One region of the Bradyrhizobium quebecense genome, then DNA from elsewhere that is predicted to be linked to it. Evidence: riboswitches for the same ligand, from Rfam matches in the RefSeq annotation. Region 1 holds a riboswitch; the other holds the start of a gene.

Region 1 (3,656 bases):
CGGTTGAAGAGCGGAGCCGTGGTCACGTCGGTGTTCACTTTCCAGCCAGGAAGTCGCGCAGGCTCCCGACCACGAGGCGGTTGGCTTCCTCGGTGCCAATGGTCATGCGCAGCGCATGCGGCAGCTTGTAATTGTTGAGCGCGCGCAGCACGAGGCCGCGCCGGGTGAGATAGGCGTCGGCTTCCGCGGCGGTCTTGCCCTTGTCGGCCGGGAAGTGGATCAGCACGAAATTGGCGACGCTCGGCGTCACCTTGAGCCCGAGCTTGCCGATCTCCTCGGTCAGCCAGTTGCGCCACTGTTCGGTGTGCGTCCGCGACATCTGCACATGCGCAGTGTCCTCGATCGCCGCCACCGCCGCCAGCATCGCCGGCGTCGTGACGTTGAACGGACCGCGGATGCGGTTGCAGGCATCGACGATATGCGCCGGGCCGAACATCCAGCCGACCCGCAGCGCGGCCAGGCCATGGATCTTCGAGAAGGTGTGCGTCACCACCGTGTTGTCCGTGGTCGCGACCAGCTCGATGCCAAGCTCGTAGTCGTTGCGCGAGACGTAGTCGGCATAGGCGGCGTCGAGCACCAGCAGCACATGCGACGGGAGTTCGGCGCGCAGCCGCTTGACCTCGTCGAACGGGATGTAGGTGCCGGTCGGATTGTTCGGGTTGGCGAGCCAGACCAGTTTCGTGCGCGGCGTCACCACCTTGAGGATGGCATCGACGTCGGCCGTGAAATTGGTCTCGGCCGCAATCACGTTCTTGGCGCCGTTCGCCATGGTGGCGATCGGGTAGACCAGGAAGCCGTGGGTGGTCGAGATCGCCTCATCGCCGGGCGCGAGATAGGTGTGCGCGAGCAAATTGAGGATCTCGTCGGAGCCGGCGCCGCAGATGATGCGGTCCGGATCGAGCCCATAGGCGCGGCCGATCGCCTCGCGCAGCACGCGCGAGGTGCCCTCCGGATAGTCCTCGAGATGGTCAGCCGCGCCCTTGTAGGCCGCGATCGCCTTCGGCGACGGACCGAACGGCGTCTCGTTGGCGGACAGCTTGAACACCTTGCGGCCCGGTTCCGGCACCGGGCTCTTGCCGGGCGTGTAGGGCGCAATATCGAGGATGCCGGGATTCGGCACGGGGCGGGACATCATCAACTCCGGATATACTAGGGCGGCCGGCTCTTACTTCAGGTCCTGGCCGATCCGTTAGAGGGCACCGTATAGCGCGTTGCGTGGCTGCCGACGAGGGCCGAAGAGCGCACCGAGGCGCCGGCCTCGATCAAGGCGAGCTTGATCTTCTCGAAACCCTTGTTAGTCAGGTCTTGCCCGGTGACCGACACCAGCAGGGCCGCGCCGTCGAACGCGGTGTCGGGGACCGCGACGATCTCGGCGAGCGGCGCCAGGGCGCGGGCGACATCGGCGTTCCAGCCGGAGACGCGCACGCTCCAGGTCTGCACTTCCGTGACCATGGCGTCGTCGGCGACCCGCGAGATCACGAACACCGGCAACGCGGCGGGATGGTCGGCGCGTTCGAGGAACGGCAGCCGTGCGATGATCTTCGGCGCGCCATCGGCTTCGAGCGCATTCCACCACGGCGTGCGGCTCGCGATCGCGGAGACCAGCGCGAGGTCGCCCTTCGACTTCGCCGCCGCCTCGACCGCGGCCTGGGCGCTGAAATGCGACACGTAAGGCACCACGAAGCCGAAGTGAAACCGCGCCGAGTCGCGCATGGCGGACTCACCCACGGAAACATCGGCATGCACGGCGAACGGCGCCTGCACATAGGTGAAGGTCGAGATGATGACGCGCCAGATGCTCTCGATGGTGTCGAGCGGCAGGATGCCGCGATGGCGCTGCACCAGTTCGCGCATCATGCTGGCCTCGCGCGCCGGGCGGAACGCCGAGCCGACCTCCTGGGTCTTCTTGACCTGGATCAGGCGGTCGATGATGTCGCCGCGCGCCATCAGCAGGCGGTGAACCTGCTCGTCGATCGCGTCGATCTCCTTGCGCAGCTCCTGCAGCGAGGGCGGCGACGGGGGTGGGTTGGACATGCTCTCAAACCTTGTCGTCCGGGCGGCCCGATGCCGTGCCAGACAGGGTCCCTGATTAGGAAAGACGGCCAGCGAAAGCAAAGAGAAACGTCGCAGGCGTGCCTTGCGCATTCGGTTAACCATTGGCGCCCGGCAAGGGGAGGTTCGCGGGCCGCCTTGACGACGGGGGGCCTGGGGACTAGGTTCGCTGCACTCCGTGGTCATTTGAGCCGGCCGGCTTGCAGCCACGTTAAACAACTCGCTAAACAGGCCGGGGACAGATCAGCTCCCGGCCGAACCTTGTTCAGGCCGGGTTTTTTATGGCCTGATTTTCTGTTCGAGCCCTCCCACGCGAGGGCAGGGTCGCCTAGATGAGCAACGTGCGTCCGATACCGAGCCCGCAAACCCCGAGCGATGATCGCGCCCATGAGGCCGATCACCCGTCGTCATTGGTGGCGAAGTTCGGCATGGATCAGCCGCTGAAGCTCGATTGCGGCGTCGATCTTGCGCCGTTCCAGATCGCCTATCAGACCTATGGCCAGCTCAATGCTGACAGGTCCAACACGATCCTGATCTGCCACGCGCTGACCGGCGATCAGCACGTCAACAACACCCATCCCGTCACCGGCAAGCCCGGCTGGTGGGACACCATGGTCGGCGCCGGCAAGCCGATCGATCCCGAACAATACTTCATCATCTGCTCCAACGTGATCGGCGGCTGCATGGGCTCGACTGGCCCTGCGTCGCTGAACCCTGCGACCGGCAAGGTGTGGGGGCTCGATTTCCCGATCATCACGATCCCCGACATGGTGCGCGCGCAGGCGATGCTGATCGATCGCCTCGGCATTGCGACGCTGTTCTGCGTGGTCGGCGGCTCGATGGGCGGCATGCAGGTGCTGCAATGGACCGCGGCCTATCCCGAGCGCGTGTTCTCGACGCTCGCGATCGCCTGCTCGACGCGGCACTCGGCGCAGAACATCGCGTTCCACGAGCTCGGCCGCCAGGCCGTGATGGCCGATCCGGACTGGCGCGGCGGCCGCTATGTCGACGAGGACACGCATCCGCATCGTGGACTGGCGGTGGCGCGGATGGCGGCGCACATCACCTATCTCTCGGACGCCGCGCTGCACCGCAAGTTCGGGCGACGGATGCAGGACCGCGAGCTGCCGACCTTCTCGTTCGATGCGGATTTCCAGGTCGAGAGCTATCTGCGCTACCAGGGCTCGTCCTTTGTCGAGCGCTTCGACGCCAACAGCTATCTGTATCTCACGCGCGCGATGGACTATTTCGACATTGCCGCCGACCACAATGGCGTGCTTGCGAAAGCGTTCACCGGCATCAAGACGCGGTTCTGCGTGGTGTCGTTCACCAGCGACTGGCTGTTTCCGACCTCGGAATCGCGCGCGCTGGTGCATGCGCTGAACGCGTCGAGCGCACGGGTGTCGTTCGCCGAGATCGAGACCGATCGCGGCCATGACGCGTTCCTGCTCGACGTGCCCGAATTCCTGGAGATCTCCCGCGCCTTCCTGCAGGCCGCCGGCAAGGCGCGCGGACTGAAGGACGAGGGCCAGTCATGAGCATGCAGCAAACCTTGCCCTTGCCGGGCGTCGCGCCGGAGCGGACCGGCGGCTATCGCACCGATC
Region 2 (3,656 bases), 1.9 Mb from region 1:
CTATTACGGCCCGCTGCTCGACATCACGGACGAGGCCTTCGACAAGATCATGGGCTCGAACGTCAAGAGCAACATCTGGCTTTCCGCGCTGGCGATCCCGCAGATGGCCGAACGTGGCAAGGGCTCGGTCGTCATCATCTCCTCGATCGGCGGCCTGCGCGGCTCGACCGTGATCGGCGCCTACGGCATCTCCAAGGCGGCGGACTTTGCGCTGTGCCGCAGCCTCGCCGGCGAATGGGGCCCGAAGGGCGTGCGGGTCAATTGCGTGGCGCCGGGCCTGGTGAAGACCGATTTCGCCCGCGCGCTGTGGGAGGATCCGGACAATCTGAAGCGCCGCACCGCATCGACGCCGCTCCGCCGCATCGGCGAGCCCGACGAGATCGCGGGCGCGGTGGCCTATCTCGCCTCCGATGCCTCGACCTTCATGACCGGCCAGACCATCGTGGTCGACGGCGGCGTGACGACGGCTGCGACCTAGAGCATGATGAGATTAGGTTAGGCCTGGAACGGCGTCGAAAGTTCACCTCTCCCTTGGGAGAGGTCGATTTGCGCAGCAAATCGGGTGAGGGGTTACGGTCTATCGAGAGAGCAAGAGCCCTCACCCGGATTGCTTCGCAATCCGACCTCTCCCCAACGGGGAGAGGTGAACCGAGACCGCGCCAAGCCGATTCAACCAAAACTCATCCCGCGTTAGGTCTCACTTGCGAGAAGCCATCATGGCCGGGTTCAAGCCCGGCCATGATGCGTTCTAACTCTGCCTCAAACCTGCTCCAGCGCGCGCTCGAAATCCTCGATCAAATCGTCGGGGTGCTCGAGCCCGGCCGAGAAGCGAATAAAACCTTCGCTGATGCCGAGCTCGGCGCGAGCCTCCGGCGCCAGGCGCTGATGCGTCGTGGTCGCGGGATGCGTGACCAGGCTCTTGGCATCGCCGAGATTGTTGGAGATGCGCGAGATCTTCAGCGCGTTGAGGCAGCGGAAGGCGCCGGCCTTGCCGTCCTTGACCTCGAAGCCGACCAGCGTCGAACCGGCGCCCATCTGCTTCTTCACCGTTTCGGCCTGCGGATGATCGGGGCGGCCGGGATAGACCAGCCGCGTGATCTTCGGATGCTTCGCCAGCGCCTCGGCGATCTTCGCCGCGTTTTCGGTCTGCGCGCGGACCCGGATGCCGAGCGTTTCGAGACCCTTCAACAGCACCCAGGCGTTGAACGGCGACAGCGACGGACCGGTCTGGCGCATGAAATTATGGATGTGCTCGGCGATGAAGGCTTCCGACGACAGGATGACGCCGCCGAGGCAGCGGCCCTGGCCGTCGATATGCTTGGTCGCGGAATAGACCACGACGTCGGCGCCGAGCGACAGCGGGCTCTGCCAGATCGGCGTCGCGAACACATTGTCGACGATCAGCCGGGCGCCGCCGCTATGCGCGATCTCCGCGATCGCTCCGATGTCGAGCACGTCGAGCGTCGGATTGGTCGGGCTCTCCAGGAAGAAAGTCTTGGTGTTGGGCCGCAATGCGCGCTGCCACTGGTCGAGATCGAGGCCGTCGACCAGCGTCGTCTCGATGCCGTAGCGCGGCAACAGGTCCTGCACCACGTAGAGGCAGGAGCCGAACAGGGCCTTCGACGCCACCACGTGATCGCCGGCCTTCAGCGGTGCGAGGATCGCGGTCGTTACCGCGGCCATGCCGGTCGCGGTCGAGCGCGCGGCTTCCGCGCCCTCGAGCTCGATCATGCGGCGCTCGAACATCGCAATGGTCGGATTGGAATAGCGCGAATAGATGAAGCCGGGATCCTGGCCCTTGAAGCGCGCCTCGCATTGCTCGGCGGTGTCGTAGACGTAGCCCTGGGTGAGAAACAGTCCCTCCGACGTCTCCCCGAATTGCGAGCGGAGCGTGCCGCCATGGACGAGGCGGGTTTCGGGACGAAGATGGGCAGTAGACTTGGATTCAGAAGACTTGGATTCAGACATGTGACCTCCGAAGTGGCCATTTCCTGGCGAAAATGGCCACAAAAAACCGGCCTGGAGCTACCTCCACAAGCCGGGATCACACTGTCCCCGGCCTGTTTAGCGACTTATTTAACGTGGCTGCAAGCCGGCCGGCTCAAATCACCACGGGATAAGTGGAGCTGATATTCCCTCGCGCCCTTTCCGTCAAGACGGTCATCGGATAACCCGTAAAAGCCCATAATTTGGGGCTTGGTGGCCGCTCAGAGTATGATTTTGGGCCATCTCGAGGGATCGCCGAGGGACCGCGACGTGTCGTTCACGCTGGAAGACGAATCCAACGGAATTCTGCCCGACCGCATGATCGCGGAGATGGCGGAGGCCGGCCTCATTCTGCCCGCCTACGACTTCGTCGAGAGCCAGATCCAGCCGGCGAGCCTCGATCTCCGCCTCGGCGACATCGCCTACCGCGTCCGCGCCAGCTTCCTGCCCGGGCCCGATGCCACGGTCGCGGAGCGGATCGACCAGCTGAAGCTGCACGAGATTGATCTCTCCGACGGCGCGGTGCTGGAGACCAATTGCGTCTACATCGTCCCGCTGCTGGAAAGCCTGGCGCTGCCGCCGGAGATCGTGGCCGCGGCCAACCCGAAGAGCTCGACCGGACGGCTCGACGTCTTCACCCGCGTGATCGCCGACGGCACCCGCCGCTTCGACATGATCGGCGCCGGCTATCACGGTCCGCTCTATGCCGAGATCAGCCCGAAAACGTTTCCCGTGCTGCTGCGCGAGGGCTCGCGGCTCAGCCAGGTCCGTTTCCGGATCGGCGAGGCGACCTTGACCGCCGACGAGCTCGACGCGCTGCATGCCGCCGAGCGGCTGGTCGATGCCGACAATGCCGATCTCACCCATGGCGTCGCGCTCTCGGTCGATCTGTCCGGCGAGAACTCGGGCGGCTTCGTCGGCTATCGCGCCAAGCGTCACGCTGGCGTGGTCGATGTCGATCGCCGCGGCGGCTATTCGGTCGAAGAATTCTGGGAGCCGATCAAGGCGCGGCCCGATGGCAGCCTCATCCTCGATCCTGGCGAGTTCTACATCCTGGCGTCGAAAGAGGCCGTGCAGGTGCCGCCGGACTACGCCGCAGAGATGGTGCCGTTCGATCCGCTGGTCGGCGAATTCCGCGTCCACTATGCCGGCTTCTTCGATCCCGGCTTCGGCTATGCCGGCGCCGGCGGCAAGGGCGCACGCGCCGTGCTCGAAGTGCGCTCGCGCGAGGTGCCGTTCATTCTCGAGCATGGCCAGATCGTCGGCCGGCTCGTCTATGAACGCATGCTCGAGCGCCCCGACGCGCTCTACGGCCAGCGCATCGGCTCGAACTACCAGGCGCAGGGCCTGAAGCTCTCCAAGCATTTTCGCGTGTAGCGGAATTTCTCCGCTGTCATTCCCCGCGAAAGCGGGGAATCCAGTACGCCGCGGCTTCTCAATAGACAACGTCCGTCTCTGGAATACTGGATCGCCCGATCGAGTCGGGCGATGACAGCGAATATGTGTCTGGTTGCGTCGCATCTATCGCGATGACAAACTCCGGCAAAACAAGAGATCGGGAGCAAGCATGACTCAGGAGCAGGACGCGCGCGAAGCGCAGTGGCGGAAGTGGCGCAGCGTCGCCGATCTCTATCACGCCTTCTTCACCGGGCTGATCCTCACCGTGGTCA

Evidence for each region. A riboswitch is a leader RNA that binds a small molecule or an ion and turns the genes downstream of it on or off. The one in region 1 is predicted to bind S-adenosylmethionine.
Region 2: it holds a riboswitch for S-adenosylmethionine, as region 1 does, so the genes downstream of both, HU230_RS29795 (O-succinylhomoserine sulfhydrylase) here and metX (homoserine O-acetyltransferase MetX) in region 1, are expected to answer to the same signal.

The regions. Positions count from the first base shown of each region.
Region 1 is NZ_CP088022.1:8,042,487-8,046,142, forward strand. It holds gene HU230_RS38305 (prephenate/arogenate dehydrogenase family protein) at 1-26, opposite strand, end outside; gene hisC (histidinol-phosphate transaminase) at 35-1,132, opposite strand; gene HU230_RS38315 (chorismate mutase) at 1,171-2,034, opposite strand; SAM riboswitch at 2,221-2,300, shown strand; gene metX (homoserine O-acetyltransferase MetX) at 2,385-3,590, shown strand; gene metW (methionine biosynthesis protein MetW) at 3,587-3,656, shown strand, end outside.
Region 2 is NZ_CP088022.1:6,171,815-6,175,470, reverse strand. It holds gene HU230_RS29800 (SDR family NAD(P)-dependent oxidoreductase) at 1-478, shown strand, start outside; gene HU230_RS29795 (O-succinylhomoserine sulfhydrylase) at 760-1,968, opposite strand; SAM riboswitch at 2,044-2,123, opposite strand; gene HU230_RS29790 (2'-deoxycytidine 5'-triphosphate deaminase) at 2,305-3,363, shown strand; gene HU230_RS29785 (hypothetical protein) at 3,554-3,656, shown strand, end outside.